DNA from 4 places in the Vreelandella venusta genome. Region 2 is predicted to be linked to each of the others. Evidence: predicted binding sites of a transcription regulator. Region 2 holds the regulator's gene; each other region holds the start of a gene.

Region 1 (4,817 bases), 310 kb from region 2:
GCTGCTCACTATAAGGGTAGGTAGTCGCAATGGGGGCCTGCGATGTGTTGGCATAAAAGCAGCCGCTTAGCATCAGGCTCGCCAGTCCAATACAGGCAGGGCGCAATAGTTGAACCATGGATGGTGACATTGTCGATAATGAAGCAGCTCTTGATGACATAGGTCGGGTGCGCACCTGATTGTTCCTTCTCGCTACGAAACGGCTTTTGATAGACTAGTTTGCCACGCTTACCCTAGATCGGCCACGAGGTTAAAAACTTGAATGAGTGAAGCCCCACATGCTTGAAGACCACCGCACTGGTCCGCGCCATGATTCATTGCTAACCGCCTATCCAGAAGATGAAAGTAATAGCGGTTGGATGATTAGCTATATTGACATCATGACGCTACTGGTAGCCCTGTTCGTTATTATTATTGCTGCGGCTAATGTGACAAGCCCATCACAGTTTCAGCAACAAGCTGCTGATGAGGACGGCTATGAGTCATCGCCTACTATAGAGATACCTCTGCCGGATACGCTTGCTGAAGCCCGCCAACAGCGCGCGGTACTAGGCATATCACCTAGTAGCGATACGCTTAGCCCATTTGCGATTAGCGCTGCGTTGGGTGTGGCAGGGTTGCCAAAAACTCGCTCTATTGTTGCGGATGTGCCTCCTTTATTGGCGCGGATTGAGGAAGCATCGATAGATACCCAGCCATCGACAATCAATCGTAGACTTCCACAGCTGTTGCTGCCTAGCGATGAACGTCAGTCTGTTTCACCGTTGGCGGATTACATGGTAGTACTCACCGATCGTCCACCGGTTAATGTGCAAACAGTGTCCGATGTGGCGATGAATAGTGCGCTAGCACTTGATGAGAGGTTGTCTGAGCGCGTGGAGGCCTCGACGTATCTACCTAACTTGGAAGGTGTTGAAGTTTCCCGAGTCGCCGAAGGGATCAGCCTGCGTGTACAAGATCGGTTGTTATTTCCCTCTGCCGATGCTCAGTTGACAGAAGGCGGCTCGTCGCTAGTGGGGTCTTTGATGGATACCATCCAGCGCTTCGATGGGGAAGTGTGGGTGGAGGGGCACTCTGACAGCCAATCCATTAATACCCCAGAGTTTTCGTCCAACTGGGCGCTTTCAAGTGCGCGTGCGATAGCGATCGTAGAGGCACTTGAAGCCGCAGGGGTTGCTCCAGAGCGGTTACGAGCAGTTGGGCTAGCGGCCACCCAGCCGCTAGAAGATAACGATACTGTGGAAGGTCGGGCGCGCAACCGTCGCGTTGAGGTAGTTATTCACGTGGACTAAGGAATAGATCAAAAAAAACCCGCCGGAGGGGACGGGTATGAAAGGGCTTGGCTCACTGCAGTCCACTGGCATCAGGTGAGGGGGTGTACAAGGCTGCCAGTGGGTACAGTTTTAGTATAGCTATTTGCGAGCTTTTGCCAAGGGTGTGTCGAGCTTTTTTCAGTTTATTTGCGCGCTATTTTGGTGCGTCAAAATTGCGTTGCTTGGGTGCTTATAAAAAGACAGCTATTTATTAGTAGCTAATCTTATGATTATTAAAGATAAAACCGTATTGGCATACAAACTGCTTGATTGCTTATCTAAAAGTGGACGTGTGTAACAACTTTAAGATCGCAAAAAGGTGGTGCTATGACCGAACACAGGCGTACTGCGTTGCCCAGTGATGCTCAGTTACCAAGCGACTTAGACCCAGCGCTTCAACCGCGTTTAGTCGTCACTGACTTGGACGGTTCATTACTAGATCACCACAGCTATGATTTTTCACCTGCCAAGCACTGGCTTGCCCGCCTTAAAACGTTAGGGGTTCCGGTTATACCGGTCACTAGTAAAACTCGTGCTGAACTCATCCCCCTTCGGGAAGCCCTTGGGCTAACAGCGACTCCCTTTATTGCCGAGAATGGTGCCGTCATTGGTCTGCCGCCAGGTTGGTGCCATGCGCGTTTAGACCGCCCCGGTAATGGCCGAGATGGCGTCGTTATTAAGCACACCGGTGTTGATAGTGGTTTCATTAGGGCGCGACTCAATGTTTGGCGCAAGCGTCTGGATGTTAGGTTTACTCGAATGGGCGACTTAAGTCTTCAGCAGGTAATGGCGTTAACTGGGCTTGATGAAACCCGTGCGAAAGCTGCGCGGCAGCGAGAGGGAAGTGAGCCACTTATTTGGCAAGATACCGCAGCTGCACTTGAAACGTTTCGCGTGGCACTTGAAGGCGATGGTCTTGAACTCACACAAGGGGGGCGCTTTTGGCACGTGATTGGGCGCTTGTCTGACAAAGGTGGTGCTGTTGAGTGGCTAATTAAGCGGTTTACTGCATTACGAGGCAGTCAGCCACTTTCATTGGGCTTGGGTGATGGCCCAAACGATATCACGATGCTGGAAACTGTCGATCAAGCTGTGGTGATTCGAGGTTGCCACGCACTTAATGTTGAGCCGCAAAACCATGCGCTATATCGAACAAACGCAACTGGACCAACAGGCTGGGCTGAGGGGGTAGCCCACTGGTGGGGGCGAGATGATAGGCGTCTAAAAATGACGCCAGTGGATGACGTCGCTGCATCAGTTTACCCGTCACGGGAGGCTAGCGTATGAGTGATTTTCATCAAAATGGTGTGATTACTGATTTTCACAACTTAACGCGCCGTCCTGTTGCGGCACTTGAGCAGGAGCTTTGTCAGTTTGCCAAACGCCGCCCAATGGGGCTGATCTTGCCCTCGCTTTTTTCTGAACTGGAAGGGCCTGCGCTGTCGGCGATTGTTGATGAGCTGGTGAAAGTGCCTTATCTCAATGAGATTGTTATCGGTTTGGACAGGGCAGACCGGGAGCAGTTTTTATATGCACGGGGGTTCTTTTCGCGCTTGCCCCAGCACACTCGAATCCTATGGAATGACGGTCCGCGTTTGCGCGCCATCGACCAAGAATTAGAGTGTCATGGTTTGGGGGCATTAGAGCCAGGTAAAGGAAGAAACGTATGGTATTGCGCTGGCTATGTGCTGAGTTCAGGTCGCTCCACCGCCGTTGCTCTTCACGATTGCGATATTCTTACCTACGACCGTGGCCTTCTAGCGCGCCTTATGTATCCCGTCGCGAATCCCCGTTTCAACTATAGTTTTTGTAAAGGCTATTACCCGCGTATCGCCGAAGGAAAGCTCAATGGACGTGTTTCTCGGTTGATGGTGACGCCGCTGCTGCGTGCCTTGAAAACTGTCTGTGGCCCGTTACCCTATTTGGACTATTTAGACAGCTTCCGTTACCCGTTATCGGGTGAATTTGCTATGCGCAGCGATGTACTAGAGGGCATCCGAATTCCCGCTGATTGGGGGTTGGAAATTGGCGTACTGTCGGAGTTGCAGCGTAACTATTCCCATCGTCAGCTATGCCAGGTAGATATTGCCGACGCCTATGACCATAAGCATCAGCCTATTAGTGAAGAGGACGCTACCAGCGGCTTGAACCGAATGAGTCTGGATATCGCGAAAGCGCTGTATCGTAAGTTGGCCACCCAAGGGGTTAGCTTTAGCAGCGAAGACTTTCGGACGCTCAAAGCAACCTACTACCGTTTAGCCTTAGACCTCATTGAAGCCTATGATCACGATGCGACAATGAATGGACTAAGTTTAGACCGCCACTGTGAAGAGCAAGCGGTGGAGCTATTTGCCAGCAATTTACTAGAAGCTGGCAATCTGTTTTTAGATAACCCTCGCGAACGCCCCTTCATTCCCAGTTGGAACCGTGTGCAAGCGGCGATGCCTGAGGTGCTAGCCCGTATGCATGAAGCGGTAGAGCTCGATAACCAGGGTAAGGTTTAGAACATTCATTTCACCGCTAATGCCGCCATGTAATCGCAGCGTCTCCTAGGCAGCGGGGTAATGTCAGTTAAGGCTAACTGACATTATCTCCTAGCCCCATATAGCAAAGTGGCCACCTCCCAAAGCGTGCATCGCACGTCATTCCCGAGTCACCGCATTGTCATTCTCGAGTCACCGCATTGTCATTCTCGAGTCACCGCACTGTCATTCCCGAGTCACCGCACTGTCATTCTCGAGTCACCGCACTGTCATTCCCGAGTGGGGTTATCGGGAATCCACCTTGACCTTGGCCTGCAGCAGCCCGAAATCCCAGGTCAACATGGATTCCCGCTAAAGGCCTGCGGGAATGACGAAAACGGCTCGGAGGGCTGGGGTGGAGTCATAGTCAGGCACTTATTAAACAAAAAATAGCCCATCGGCTAATGCCAGTCAGCGAGGTGCTTTTTTGTCTCGTGACGACTGGTTGGCGAGCAATATTGACCGTGCTCAAGAAATGGCTTTAAATTCCAAAAAAGTATAAACATATAACATTTTATGGTCTATGATGATTGCATAGCAGCATCACTACTTGCCATTAGCGGGAGGCACAGAATGCAATATCCTATTGTTACTCACTTCTTTGATGAGCCCACCAACACCTTTAGCTATGTAGTGCAAGATCCAGAGAGTAATGCCTGCGCTATTTTGGATTCGGTACTGAATTTCGATTATGCCGCGGGCCATACGGATGTACGTTCTGCGGATGAGATTATTGAGTTTATTCGTGATAACGACCTTGAAGTGACATGGATTTTAGAAACCCATGTGCATGCTGATCACCTCTCTGCGGCGCCTTATTTACACCAAACATTAGGTGGCAAAACTGGGATTGGCGCACACATTGTCGACGTGCAGGAAATTTTTGGTAAAGCATTCAATGCAGGTACCGAGTTTGCTCGGGACGGCAGCCAATTTGATGCGCTGTTTAACGAAGGCGATACGTTCACCATTGGCAGTCTTC
Region 2 (4,817 bases):
CATGTCTGGATATCATTGCGCATTTCTTCAACGACGGGATATCCCTTCAGAAAGTGGATGATATTGGCGTCACGGCCAGTGTATTGGCGCAGTGTAGGATCCCAGTACGGGTTTGGTAAGCAGCGCACGTCAAAGACGAGATCAGCATCAAGTGGGACGCCACGCTTATAGCCAAATGACTCTAGTGTCAGCGTTAATCTATCTTCACGCTGTTGAGCAACCTGATCCGTTATCCGGCGACGCAGGTCATGAACCGACAGACGTGATGTGTCGATCATCAGGTCAGCAAGATCACGGATGTCTAGCAGGGTTTCTTCTTCTTTATTGATGGCCTCTTCGAGCGTCATGTCACTGTCACGCGTCAGGGGGTGGCGACGACGCGTAGCTGAATATCGCTCAAGCAGAATTCGGGCATCGGTGGTTAGATAGATAACCTGAAAGTGAATGCTTTTCTGACGCAAAGATTCGAGCATTTTTGGCAGCTGCTTTAGTGCAGCAGGCAAATTGCGCGCATCAATGCTTACCGCTAGTTGGGGACGTGCCCCTTGCTCACGAAGCTCATCCACCAGAGAGCTGAGTAGCATGGCCGGCAGGTTATCGATGGCACAATAGCCAAGATCTTCTAACGCTTGTAAGGCGATAGATTTACCGGACCCAGAACGGCCGCTAATGATCACCAGTTGCATAGAGTGTCTCTTGGCATGCCAATAAAAATGAAGGTAAATGTTGAACTTGTAGGCAGTGTCTAACGGTGGACCGTTTAGCTAACAGGTTGTTCACGAATTTTTGCTGTTATAAGGTCCAATAGCTCACGTTGGCTAGCCGCTCTACGAAGCTGCTGACGTGTGTCAACGCTGTTCATAATGGACGCCACTTGCCCTAGTAAGGCTAAGTGCGTGTCGTCCGCTTCTTCGGGTACTAAAAGTACGAAAACAAGGTCGACGGGGTCGCCATCAATAGCATCGAAGTCTACGGGCTCAGCTAGCTTTAAGAAACCAGCAATAGGTGAGCTACAGTGAGGGCTACGAGCGTGAGGAATAGCAACGCCGTTGCCTATTCCAGTGCTGCCCAAGCGCTCACGACCTATCAGGCGGCTGAAGACTTCTTGGCTATCTAGGCTTGGCGTATTTTGCGCAATAAAGGTGCTGAAAAATTCCAGCACCCTTTTTTTGCTACCCCCGGGGACGTCATACAGCACGCGCTCCGGGGGAAGAATGGTTTCCAACGTCATTGAGTTAACGCACGCCGGCGCCTTGGGCGCGAGCTTGTGCTTTTTCCTTGTGTTTAACGAGTTGACGGTCAATTTTGTCCGCTAGTGCATCAATTGCAGCGTACATATCATTGTCTAATGCTTCTGCGTGTAGATCGGCTCCGGCAGCATGCAGGGTGCAGGCAGCCTGTTGACGCTCCTTCTCAACAGATAAGGTTACTTGTACGGTGGTGATGTTGTCATAATGGCGCTCAACGCGTTCCAGCTTCTCATTTACATAGTCACGCAAGGCGTCAGTCAGATCTACGTGATGACCAGTGATATTTACTTGCATTGACGTGCTCCTTATCCATCGGACTGTTCTTCGATTGTAACCCTTTTTGCGCTATTGCAAAGCCCCTAGACGGACTTTGTCTCGTTAGCACTGTTTTATTAGCGTAAACGGCGGCGCTCGCTTGAAGAGGGAATACCCATTGATTCACGATATTTGGCCACCGTTCGCCTTGCTACTTGAATGCCACCCTCTTCCAATAGCGCCACGAGGCGGCTGTCTGAGAGGGGTTTTCCGGGCGGCTCATCTTGTACCAGTTTTTTGATTCGCGCTCGGATGGCAGTGCTGGAGTGATTGTCGCCGCCATCCTGGCCACTTACTTGGCTTGAGAAGAAGTATTTGAGCTCGAACACGCCACGCGGAGTATGAATATATTTCTGGGTGGTGACCCTGGAAATAGTAGATTCATGCATTTCCACGGCATCTGCGATATCGGCTAAGATCAGCGGTTTCATGGCTTCTTCACCGTGTTCCAGAAAGCCTATCTGGCGAGCGATGATTTCTCGACCCACCCGCAGCAGCGTATCATTTCGGCTTGAAAGGCTCTTGATGAGCCAGCGAGCTTCCTGAAGATGCTCTTTTAAAAATTGGTTATCTTGACTCTTGTCAGCCCGTTTGATGAGGCTTGCGTAGTCAGGTTGAATGCGCAAGCGCGGCAGCGCCTCTGGGTTTAGCTCCAGGTGCCATCCTTCGTGGTCATGGCGGACGACTAAATCTGGCGTTACGTAGCTGTCATCTGTGTCGCCAAAGGCACTCCCAGGGCGGGGATCAAGGCTGCGGATCAAACGAATGACGTCATCAAGCTGCTCATCATCCAGACTTAACCGTCGCTTTAGCAGGCGCGCATCATCTTTACCGAGCGCTTCAAGAAATTGACGCACTAGCCGCTTGGCAGGCATCAACAGCGGTGTATCTTCGGGGAGTGAGGCGAGCTGCAGCATTAAGCATTCTCGCAGGTCGCGAGCAAATACACCGGTGGGTTCAAACTGTTGAAGACGCAGCAGGGTTGTTTCAACTTCACGCTGGCTAAGGCCTTCATGCCCTTGGGCTTTAAGTCCTTCGCGAATGTCATTGAGCGGCTGTGTGAGGTAGCCGTTGGCATCCAGTGCATCGATGAGGCTTTCAGCAATGGCATGGTCGCGTGGTGAAAAATCTGTCATGGCGAGTTGCCAAAGTAAGTGGCCATGTAAACTTTGACCAGCGGCTTGACGCTCAAAGTCTGGCCCCTCGCCACTGGCACCATGGCTACCCAGGTCTTGATAAGTGTCTGACCAGTCACTGTCAGTAGAGAGCTCGTTAGGAATGCTTTCGGACCACTCAGCTTCCTGGGGCTCGCTAACGGCCTGCTCGCCGAACTCGTCTTCCTGCTCAAGCATGGGGTTGGCATCAAGCGCTTGCTGAATTTCTTGACGGAGGTCCAGCGTTGATAGCTGTAACAGGGCTATGGCCTGCTGCAGCTGAGGTGTCATGGTCAGCTGTGTACCGATACGCAATTGAAGAGAAGCTTTCATGACCATCTGAGAACCACTCGTTAATCAGAAAGCTCCACCCTAGTGCGAGTTATGGCTTGGTGCAAGTGCAATAAGTATGCCACCCATACTATTTTTTCTGCAGGTGGCTGTTTACAGGCGGAAATCAGCCCCCAAATAAACGTCTCTTACCCGTTGGTTGTTGAGAATTTCCTGAGGGGGGCCGCTGGCGATGATATGGCCGTCACCTACAATGTAGGCAATATCGCAAATATCTAGTGTTTCTCTGACGTTATGGTCGGTGATCAGTACGCCGATATGGCGTTTTTTGAGTGCTCGAATGATCGTTTTAATATCGCCTACTGAGATCGGATCAACGCCGGCAAACGGCTCATCAAGCAGAATAAAGGCAGGCTCTGTCGCGAGGGAGCGTGCAATTTCAACACGTCTACGCTCTCCGCCTGAAAGACTCATGCCGAAGTTGTCACGAATGTGAGTGATGTGAAAATCTTCCAGTAGCGACTCAAGGCGCTGCTCCCGAGCGCTGCGATCGAGTTCTTTGCGAGTCTCCAGAATTGCCATTATGTTATCGGCGACGGTCAGTTTGCGAAAAATAGAGGCTTCCTGGGGCAAGTACCCAATACCTGCCAGTGCACGTTCGTGCATGGGGGCGTGGGTCAAATCAAGCCCGTCGATGCCTACCTTTCCAGCATCAGACTTTACCAAACCGACAATCATATAGAAGGATGTCGTTTTGCCCGCGCCATTGGGGCCTAGCAGTCCTACCACGCTGCCTTGAGATATCTCTAGGTTAATATCCTTAACTACACGGCGGCGTTTATAGCTTTTGGCTAAGTGGTGGGCATAAAGTGTTTTTATCGGCGCTGTTTCTGATGCTGATTCTAAGGCTGTGTGAGGTGCAGACCCTGCATGTTTTGTCGCCACTGGTCACTCCTATTGTTCCGGCTGAAGAGTCATGCGGATACGTTGTGGTTCACTGCCGCTAACATCAGAACGCGCCTGAACTACACCTTGGTCGATAAAATACTCTAAGCGCCCACCTTCGAAGCGGTCAGCTTGCTGGGTCAGCTCCGCTTGGTCGATTAGCTCTACCCGACGCTCGGCAACATGATAAATGATGCGCTTTGCCCAGCCTTCCATTGGGCTGGCTTGGTCTTCGAGCTGGTTGCGTATATAGGCTCGTCCACCGGTTGCAACGGCGCGCGATAGCTCGCCAGCATCGTTGCGCTGAATCTCAACGCGATCTCCGCGTAGCTGCATATTGCCCTGACGAATATCGACGTTGCCCGAATAGACTGCAGTGCCTGCGCGTTGATCTAGATCTAAACGATCAGCCTCTACTTCTACAGGGGCTTGGCTTTGTGCCATGACCGGTAGCGCTGCCGCAGAAATAGGTAGTGTAATGACGAAGAGTGCCGTGCGAATAAGAGCGTTCATCGCGACTCCTACTGAGAACGAGTGGCAGGCGGGTGAACGCCGCGCACGTTATTGGTTAAGCGGATCTGGCTATCATCCAGCCATACATCCATACGTGAAGCGCTAATGCGTTGAGGCGGCTGCTGAAGTATGGTTTCGGCATCGCTCCAAGCATGGCGGGTGATGCCATTGTAATGTAATAACTCTGTATTCAACTGCCAGCCCTCATCAGGTGCAAGTAATTGGGCTGAGCCAGCTAGCGTGAGTGCTTGCGTGTCAGTATTTAGAGTGCCGCTCTGGGCCGTCGCTAGCCATTGACGCTCCTCTCTATCGAACAGTGTCGCCCTGGGAGAGGTAACCTCTGTCATCG
Region 3 (4,817 bases), 1.2 Mb from region 2:
CGCCAGTGCACGCCAGCCTTCAGGGAAGTGGCGGTCATAGCAGATATACACACCAATTTTGCCGTAGGCAGTGTCGAAGACCGGCCAGTTTGATTTGCCCGGTTTGAAGAAGAATTTCTCCCAAAATCCGGCCACTTGAGGGATATGAGTTTTATGATATTTGCCGAGGTAGCTACCGTCGGCGTCAAACACGGCGGCGGTGTTGTAGTAAACGCCGGTCTCTGTTTCTTCATACACGGGCACGATAATGACCATGCGGTGTTCGGCAGCCAGTTTTTGCATCATCTGACAGCTGGGGCCTTCTGGAACCCGCTCAGCGGCGGCATACCATTTGCCATCTTGGCTTGGGCAGAAGTACGGCTGGTTAAAGACTTCTTGAAAACATAGTACTTGCACACCCTGTTCGGCGGCCTGCTGAATCATCGGTAGGTGTGCTTCGTTCATCGCATCGCGGATCGCCGCGGGGTCTAAATCGGTGCTGGTTTTGAGCCCCATTTGAATTAAGCCAATTTTCATTTTCTGCATAGAACATGCCCTCTCAAGTCATACGCGCCAACCGCATGCATACGCATGTCGGTACGTTACTGGTCAAGTAACAAGTGTGTGATTACGTGGCGTGCAGTGGTGTCTTATTGTTGTTCAAAAAGTTGTCTTGATTGACAGCTTTTTGAACATAGTCCTTTGTGAGGTGTTGTTTCAAGTGTTTTTTAATAATTTTAATTCGCTGCTTTAACTCTTTGATTTATTAATATTTTTATTGTTTTTAGTGATGGGTTTTCTAAGTTGGTGAAGTTTTGTTCGATGTTGGTGATGTTTGTTTTTTCTTTTAAAACATATGGTTGTGTTTATTTTTTTGAGTTTTGATATTTTTTGCGCATCTTTTTGGTGCGTATTTTATTTAAATGGCTACGCTTATTAATGGCTTTTAAGACCTGAAAGGCGAATAACAATAATCACGCTATAAGTATGTGTATGTCTGCCTAGTAAGTCAGCTTTTCGATCAATGGGTTAGTGTTTGTGATTTTGTTTTAGGCACGCTTATTGCTCTTGAAAGACTGAAACCATGAACTTACTGGGCTACAGCACTGCTGAGGAGACTATATGACTGGCTCAACATCCCGAATGGTAGACAGAGAGGGGTTAATTGAACTCGATGTAGGCAAAGACGTAGGTGATAGTCCTCGTTTCAATAAAGATATTGCGCCCACTCAGGCGAGTGAGCGCACTTGGAGCAAATGGAACATTGCGGCACTTTGGGTGGGGATGTCGATTTGTGTACCGACCTACACCTTGGGTGGTGTGTTAACCGCCTACTTTGGCCTGAGTGTGGGCGAAGCGCTTTTTGCCATTTTTCTAGCCAACGTGATCGTCCTGATTCCGCTCACTCTAAATGCTTTTCCGGGCACTAAATTTGGTATTCCTTTCCCAGTTGTGCTGCGATCGTCATTTGGTATTTTAGGCTCTAACGTGCCTTGTTTGGTGCGGGCTCTCGTAGGCTGTGGCTGGTTTGGCATTCAAACGATGTTTGGTGGCTTGGCTATTCATCTTCTGTTATCCGAACTGGTCCCCGCTTGGGCTGCGCTGGGTGGGGTAGGTGAAGTCATTGGCTTTTTTGTCTTCGGCGCAATGAATCTTTTTGTGGTCATTCGTGGGGCTGAGTCGATCAAGTGGCTGGAAACCCTAGCGGCGCCGTTGTTGCTTGCTGTGGGGATTGGATTAATGATGTGGGCATGGCCGCACATGTCGATGACTGAGTTATTAGCGCAACCGCCCTCGCGCCCAGAAGGAGCATCAGTATATGGCTACTTCTTTGCAGGATTAACTGCGATGGTGGGATTTTGGGCGACGTTGTCGCTGAACATTCCTGATTTCAGCCGGTTTGCCAAAAGCCAAAAAGATCAAATTGTTGGCCAAGTGATTGGGTTGCCGCTGACAATGTTCTTCTTTGCAGCGTTGGGCGTTGTATTAACGGCGGCGTCTGAGTCGCTAGTGGGCCAGACGGTTGCTGACCCAGTACGTTTGATTGGCTATATCGAAAGCCCTTTCTGGGTAGTGCTTGCCATGTTGCTAATCATTATTGCCACTATTTCCACCAATACCGCTTCGAATATTGTTTCTCCCACGAATGACTTCCAGAATATTGCCCCAAAACTGATTAACCAAACCCGCGGTGTGCTTATGACCGGAGCGGTGGGTGTTTTGTTGATGGGCTACGACCTTTTGCAGAAAGCGGGTCTCATTGCTCAAGGGGTGTCGCTTGAGCAGATGTATTCAAACTGGCTGCTGGGATACTCCAGCCTGCTTGGCCCCATCGCAGGCATCATGGCAGTGGACTATTTCCTAATTAAAAAGCAGCGTTTAGATGTGCCTAGCTTATATATGGATAACCGTGCTTATCCTGCGGTCAATGTGGCGGGTTTTATCGCGTTCGGCGTGCCGGTGGCACTGACGCTAATCTCGCTGTTAACCGGCACCATGAACTGGTTCTATGACTATGGCTGGTTTACCGGCTCTGCGCTTGGCGCGATTGTTTATTACGCCGCAAGCCACGTTTTAACATCATCTTCTCAGGTAGGGCCCGCGCCACACATGGCCAGCGAGACGGCAAAGCTGCCATAAACTCGTTATAAGTAAACGCCATTAATAATCAAAGCTCGGCACTTAGCCGAGCTTTGATTATTTTGTGCTTGGCATAACCAGGTGAGCTATTTTGCGCCTTTAACAAATCCTAAAAATGCATCGACCACCCGGTTGGGGCGGCGATCATGGCGAGTGATTAGCACAAACGGAATCTGATAACGTTGGGTACCCGGCTGAATGGCGCGCATCTTATGGGCATTAACCCATTGAGCGGCAACATGTTCAGGAAGAAAACCGATAAACCGTCCAGTGAGAATCAAAAACGCAGCGCCCTCCCGGTCAGAGGCAGAGGCTTGTAAATTTAACGCATCATGTGCTTTACGCGCATCGCTGGGGAGTGGATAGCGAGGCGTTATCGCTGGATAAGTGGCAATCTGTTCAAATGTGAATGCGTCATCAGTTGCATTAAACAGCGGGTGGCCAGCGGCGCAGTAAAGAAACGAAGGCTCCTCGTACAACAGGTGCGTTTCTAAGCTGGAGGGTAAGTTAACCGCGGGCACAACGCCGACATGCAAGTGGCCATCCATGACGCTTCGAATAACGGCATCTGAAGGCTCCATGTGAATATTAACGGTGACCTCATGATTTGGCGCGGTCAGCTCGGCGAGCGCATGGGTAACATGCATAGCAGGCAAGGTGACCAAGTTATCGGTGATACCGATATTCAGTTCGCCCTTGATAGTATGATGTAATGCGTTTACATCGCTTTTAAAGGCTTCGAGCGCGGCCAGTAGTGTCAAACCTGCTTGGTAAATTTCCTTGCCTTCTTCGGTTAAACTAAAGCCGCCTCGGCCACGCTGGCATAGCGAAAAGCCTAGCCTACCTTCTAAATCATTCATGTGTTGGCTAATGGCTGAACGGCTGATGCCTAAAGCGGTTTCCGCAGCGGTGAAACCACCGCACTCCACGACCGTTTTAAAAATACGCACTAAGCGTACTTCGTAGTCACTCATTTGGCCTAACGATGCCATGACAGCCTCTTATTGAGTAAAATAACGACTTTTATGAGCTTTTTGCTGAAAATAGATATACATCAAAAACAAGCCGCGCCACTATTTAAAACCGCCTACGAGGAGCCGTTGTGGTCTATTTTTCACTATTCTTTTTATACTGTATCAGGTGTGCTGCGGGATATCTGAATAAGGCCTACATATAATGCTGCTACCTCGCAGTGATCGGGTAACTAACAAAAGCCAGGCAATGCCTGGCTTTCGGCGCCAAAAGCAGCGCGTTATTACGCTCTACATTTTGTCGTTATGTATGATGATTGCGCTGTTTGGCTGGTTGCTCAAAGGCCAATATCACCAAGAAGTCACTGCGGCTGAGTCCCGTGTGATTGCTCGTGCGAACGTGGTGTCAGAATGGGTAACAGGCATGTTTGGGCAGAGCAGCCAAGGTTTGTTTAGCCTGGCCGAGTTGCTCAATGTTCACCAAGAAAACTCTTTGGGGTTGGATGGTTTAGAGGCGGAAAGTGCAGTTGCCGTCCAACGAGCGCTCGACAATTTTACCGAGTACGTGCCGCTAATCTATAGTGTTAGTGTATTAGACCCTCATGGGCGCCCACGTTTAAGCAGTAACGCTAATCGAGATGTTGAGGAGGGGATTGGCGACAGCGTCTTTTTCAGCACCTTTCAACAAGGTGACCAAGACGAAATGATGACGCCGCTTATTTGGTCGGCAAGCAAGCAGCGTTTCTTTCTCTATCATGGCAGGCGTCTAGTGAATGACCAGGGCGACTTCGCTGGTGTGATTATGTCTCGTATCATGCCGCATATCCTCAATAGTGCGCTGCAGCAAATGCGAGTGTACGAAGGTGAGAGCATGGCACTGATAGATGAGAGTCTAAAAGTAGTTGCTCGGCACCCGGCTCCCCATGAAGGCAGGTTTATTGGTAGCCAGCTTGATGCGCCTGAGACACAGCAGTGGTTAAACAGCGGTAGTGTTACTCGGACATTAACCGCGATCTCGCCCCTTGACGGAAGTAAACGCTTATTTCACATGCAACGCATTAGTGACTATCCGGTATTTGTTGCTGTAGGTGTTGACCTTCATACGCTGATGGCTGGATGGCGCCAGCGTTTGCTGGTGTTATTGTTGGTCGTTGGTTTAATTACGCTGTTAGGGGCTTGGGGTGTTCGCCACTACTTAAACCGCCTTGCGTTAGCTTATCAACTACA
Region 4 (4,817 bases), 2.0 Mb from region 2:
GCACATCCGGTGGATTTTCTAACAATCGCTCCAACGCGGTATCGGCGCGTTCAATACACTCGATATCCAGATCTGGCTGCGCTAAGGCCCGCTCTAATACCCAACGGATGGCGCGGTCATCATCGACAATAACCACTCGTGCCACATCGGTTTGTGTCGCCTCAGTCATGACGCTTCTCCGGTGAAATTAACAACCAATGGAATCAGTAAACGAAATTCGGTATGTCCAGGGCGTGAGTCGCATTCGATCAATCCTTGATGTTGGTGCAAAATCGATTGAGCAATTGATAGCCCAAGGCCGCTACCTTCTGCGCGCCCAGAAACCATGGGATAGAAAAGCGTTTCACGTAACGTTTCAGGTATGCCGGGGCCATTATCAATAACCCCCACTTCACTAACTAAACGATGGCGTTCAGCGCCCAGCGTAAATTGGCGCCGGGCGCGGGTGCGCAACGTAAGCTCCGGTGAGGGCGTTGCTGCATCACTCATGGCCTGTACCGCGTTACGTGCCACATTCAGCACCGCTTGGATCATCTGAGACTCATCACCAGAAAGATCCGGTAAACTCGGGTCATAATCACGACGGATTTCAACATGCGGATGCTCGGCAATCAGCAGGGCTCGCACCCGCTCTAACACTTTATGGATATTGACCGGCTCATGTTTGACGATGCGATTGGGGCCCAACATGGAGTCGACCAAATCTCGCAGCCGGTCCACCTCTTCCACAATAATATGGGTGAATTCACGTAGTGCAGGATCGTCCAGATCGCGCTCCAATAACTGGGCAGCACCGCGAATCCCGCCTAAGGGGTTTTTAACTTCATGAGCCAAGCCCCGCGCCAACACTTTGATTGTCTCTTGCCGAGTGGTCAGCGCTTCTTCCCGGGAAATCTGCATCAGCCGATCACGGGGCTCTACTTCAAGTAACAATTCATCGGCTGAAAGCGGGGTCACGGTGTAGTCCACCGTTAATGGCTCGCTGTTTTGCGGCGTAATACGTGCTTCGCGTTGGGTATAGGGATGAAAGGCATCTCGCGCTTTAGCGAGGACATCATCAATACTCTCATCGCCCCCTAACAGCGTGTCTAAACTAATGCCCTGCACACGGCTAAAACTCACCGCTAGCAACGCTTCCGCTGCCGGGTTCATCCAACGAACACGGAGTTCACCATCTAGCAGTAAGACTGCAGTGGTGAGGTGTTCAAGTAAGCGCTGGTACATGGCGTATCCTGAAGCGTCGCTGTAAAAAATAGCGTTAATCGAGCGTATAAAAGAGAAACTGCAAAAAGCGCGCCAATTGACCGTTTGCACGGCTAATGAGCAGGAGACAGGGGCGTAGCGAGCTGTTATGGCACAGCCCGTGCTGTCAGCCGCCTACCTATTGCACCATTATAGTGCACGCGACCCATCAACAATAAAAATAATCACCCCATCAGTGCGGCACTGCAGACAACACTTTCCCCGCCAACAGGCCTCTTCGACTCACTATTCTGTGGTATAAAAAAACCTGTGGTATAAAAAAACCTGTGGTATAAAAAAACCCCGCCGAAGCGGGGTTTTAGGCCAATCACACCCTGGGGTGGTACTAGCAGATACGTTTAGCTATCGCTCTTAACAGCTGTAGTACATATCGAACTCAATCGGGTGAGTGGTCATGCGAATGCGCTCCACTTCTTCCATCTTGAGGTCGATGTATGCATCGATCATGTCATCAGTAAACACGCCGCCTTCGGTCAAGAACGCACGGTCTGCGTCGAGCGCTTCCAATGCTTGGTCCAGGCTGTTAGCAACGGTCGGTACTGACTTACCTTCTTCTGGCGGCAGGTCGTACAAGTTTTTATCCATGGCATCGCCAGGATGGATCTTGTTCTTAATACCGTCGATACCCGCCATCAGCAGCGCCGCGAACGACAGGTAGGGGTTGGCGGTCGGGTCAGGGAAACGTGTTTCAACACGCTTACCTTTCGGGCTAGCGGTGTATGGGATACGGATAGACGCAGAACGGTTGCGAGCGCTGTAAGCCAACATCACCGGCGCTTCAAAGCCAGGCACCAAACGCTTGTACGAGTTAGTAGAGGCGTTCGTGAAGGCGTTCAGAGCACGGGCGTGCTTGATCACACCGCCAATGTAGTAAAGCGCCATTTCGGAAAGCCCAGCGTACTCATCACCCGCGAACTGATTCTGACCATCTTTCCAGAACGACTGGTGTACGTGCATACCAGACCCGTTGTCACCAACAAGCGGCTTCGGCATGAACGTCGCGGTTTTGCCGTAAGCGTGGGCCACGTTGTGGATCACGTATTTCATTTCCTGAACTTCGTCAGCTTTCTTCACCAGCGTGTTGAATTTAACGCCGATTTCGTTCTGACCCGCGTTAGCAACCTCGTGGTGGTGAACCTCAACGGTCTGGCCAATCGCTTCCAGGGTGTTACACATTGCACCACGGATGTCATGGAAACTATCAACCGGGGGAACCGGGAAGTAGCCGCCTTTAACGCGCGGACGGTGCCCTAAGTTACCGCCTTCCACCTGATTACTGGTCGCCCAAGCGCCTTCATCAGAGGTAATTTTGTACATGGAACCCTGAATATCGGATTTCCAATGAACTTCGTCGAAAATGAAGAACTCAGGCTCAGGGCCAAAGAAGGCGGTGTCGCCCAGGCCGGTGGACTGCAGGTAAGCTTCTGCGCGCTTGGCAATAGAACGCGGGTCACGGTCATAGCCCTGCATAGTGGCAGGCTCAATGATATCGCAACGCAGGATCAGGGTAGCGTCTTCGGTGAAGGGGTCGAGGAAACCAGTACCATCTTCAGGGCGAAGAATCATGTCGGATTCGTTGATGCCTTTCCAGCCCTCGATAGAGGAACCATCGAACATCTGACCATTTTCGAAAAACTCTTCGTCCACGTCCCGTGCCGGTACGGTGACGTGCTGCTCTTTACCGCGCGTGTCGGTGAAACGCAGATCTACCCATTTAACATCATGCTCTTCGATTAGCGCGAGAGTCTTGGCTGACATAGTGTCCTCCGGTAGGAACGTGGCTTAAGCTTGTGACAGTAAGCTACCGATTAAAGAGTTATTAAACAAACCGGCTATCGTTGTAGCACGCCGAGAGGCATCTGCCTACGACCCGCTAGCCGCTGGCTAACACTAAGCACAGAGCATGCCAACCCTGCACCAACATAGCATACATTAACCCTAAGGTCTTATTTTTAAAAGACTAAAAAATAAGGCATCGTGCTTCTTCATGTAGCATAACACTGCCTACAATAACGAGCTCGGCCTAAAATAGTCATTTAACTCAGAAAAACGCACCAATAAAGAACAAACAGAGACTGGAAGGCACCAATGTGGTGCACGCCAAACATCGACTATTTTCCTCATCACTTTAAACTTTAGCTTGATACCAAAAGAAACTCACGCCTACAATTGATTACAAACAGATAGATTTAATAACAAATGGTTTTCACAACACAGGAAGCCACTCGCATGGGCACGGTCTGCTTTATTGTTGATGCGTCGGTCACAGGTGCCCTTTTACCACGTCACCTGCGCACTATTCGCCAAACAGGCTTTGCAGACCACACACTTCCCATTATCGTGACCAGCGCCACTCCCGACCCACGCATGCAGGACATTGAGCAACGTTACCATGCTCACTTCCTTGTCACCCCTTCCCAGCCATTAGGCGCAAGGATCAATCATGCAGCGTATCTCAGCCAAGCGGACTGGTTGCTAATTGCAATGCAACAACAGACGCCGGTAGCCAAATTATGGTGTTTACTTTACCCCCAGCTAGACACGTACACGCTGGATGCTTTTTTGATTGGCAGCGAGCCACCCCGCTTATCCGAACGCTTACTCCAATGCTTTTTAGGCGCAAGCGTCGCTATTCCTCCCTACATAGCCATCAGGCGCACGTGGTTCGAGCGCTTGGGAGGCTTAGACCCAGAGTTAGATGAAGCAGCGCTAGCTGATTTACTTCAGCGCCTTTATGCATGCCCTACCCGTTTACAAACCTTCAGCATAGACGCATCAGGGGTTACACGCGGCTCGCTATCAAGGAGTAACAAACCCTACCGACCTCCTCCCAGCTCGCATACGGATACTTAACATCACTTATAGCTTAGGACTTCCTGCTGGATAGACGCTCAAATGTTTACCAATGAGCACTCCCATCGCTGTCATAGTGTTAACCATATTATTCACCACGAATAAGCCAATACCATTGGCAAGAATCGGTTAATGCACTAACCAAGCTATAAACAGCACAAAGAAAGGCACTACCTAGACTGCTTTTAAACACAAGCTCTTTTAAGGACAAGTTCTTCGGAACACCAGACTAATCAACCAGCGAATGCGCGTACAACGGGCCTAAACACCTTAATGCCTCAGCAGTCATTGGCTCTATCGCACCAACGCACACTACACTTAAACATCACGCTACCTAATACCGCTCAACAAAAGGACACTGACAATGCACCAGCATATCGAATGGGATGAACCTGGCAGTGCAAGCGTTGTAGAGTTTTTTAAAAATGACCCCGACCACAATCCGCCCTACCCAGGCGCCATGCTCTCCGCCCGTTATCTAGGCCGCATTGTGCGGGTAAAAGTAGAAGCCTATCGTGATGAAGATGCCGTCAGCATCGGCACCGTTGCCGCTATTCTTGACCGTCACGGGCACCACCACGATTCCCACCACGAACTTAACGTAGGCGACATCGTCCGGCTTCCCGATGACAAACGCGCGATGGAACACTGGGACGAGGACGATTAAGAGTAACCGTCATCAAAAACGACAAAAGCAAGGC

Evidence for each region. Region 2 encodes sigma-54, which starts transcription at its own class of promoters, with help from an activator protein. Its sites were predicted from a motif close to TGGCACNNNNNTTGCTNT; they were not measured.
Region 1: IR195_RS13950 (HAD-IIB family hydrolase) is a predicted target of sigma-54. The motif match lies at 1,565-1,582, and genes of this name have one in related genera.
Region 3: IR195_RS17610 (NCS1 family nucleobase:cation symporter-1) is a predicted target of sigma-54. The motif match lies at 1,031-1,048, and genes of this name have one in related genera.
Region 4: glnA (glutamate--ammonia ligase) is a predicted target of sigma-54. The motif match lies at 3,155-3,172, and genes of this name have one in related genera.

The regions. Positions count from the first base shown of each region.
Region 1 covers NZ_CP065135.1:2,935,233-2,940,049, reverse strand. The annotation lists gene IR195_RS13960 (hypothetical protein) at 1-118, opposite strand, end outside; gene IR195_RS13955 (OmpA family protein) at 279-1,292, shown strand; gene IR195_RS13950 (HAD-IIB family hydrolase) at 1,641-2,600, shown strand; gene IR195_RS13945 (glycosyltransferase family protein) at 2,597-3,817, shown strand; gene IR195_RS13940 (MBL fold metallo-hydrolase) at 4,409-4,817, shown strand, end outside.
Region 2 covers NZ_CP065135.1:2,622,993-2,627,809, reverse strand. The annotation lists gene rapZ (RNase adapter RapZ) at 1-686, opposite strand, end outside; gene ptsN (PTS IIA-like nitrogen regulatory protein PtsN) at 761-1,231, opposite strand; gene hpf (ribosome hibernation-promoting factor, HPF/YfiA family) at 1,236-1,544, opposite strand; gene IR195_RS12695 (RNA polymerase factor sigma-54) at 1,643-3,058, opposite strand; gene lptB (LPS export ABC transporter ATP-binding protein) at 3,164-3,889, opposite strand; gene lptA (lipopolysaccharide transport periplasmic protein LptA) at 3,965-4,468, opposite strand; gene lptC (LPS export ABC transporter periplasmic protein LptC) at 4,477-4,817, opposite strand, start outside.
Region 3 covers NZ_CP065135.1:3,779,175-3,783,991, reverse strand. The annotation lists gene IR195_RS17615 (nitrilase-related carbon-nitrogen hydrolase) at 1-525, opposite strand, end outside; gene IR195_RS17610 (NCS1 family nucleobase:cation symporter-1) at 1,102-2,619, shown strand; gene IR195_RS17605 (LysR family transcriptional regulator) at 2,706-3,611, opposite strand; gene IR195_RS17600 (bifunctional diguanylate cyclase/phosphodiesterase) at 3,796-4,817, shown strand, end outside.
Region 4 covers NZ_CP065135.1:233,339-238,155, reverse strand. The annotation lists gene glnG (nitrogen regulation protein NR(I)) at 1-169, opposite strand, end outside; gene glnL (nitrogen regulation protein NR(II)) at 166-1,224, opposite strand; gene glnA (glutamate--ammonia ligase) at 1,615-3,021, opposite strand; gene IR195_RS01135 (hypothetical protein) at 3,463-4,116, shown strand; gene IR195_RS01130 (hypothetical protein) at 4,481-4,783, shown strand.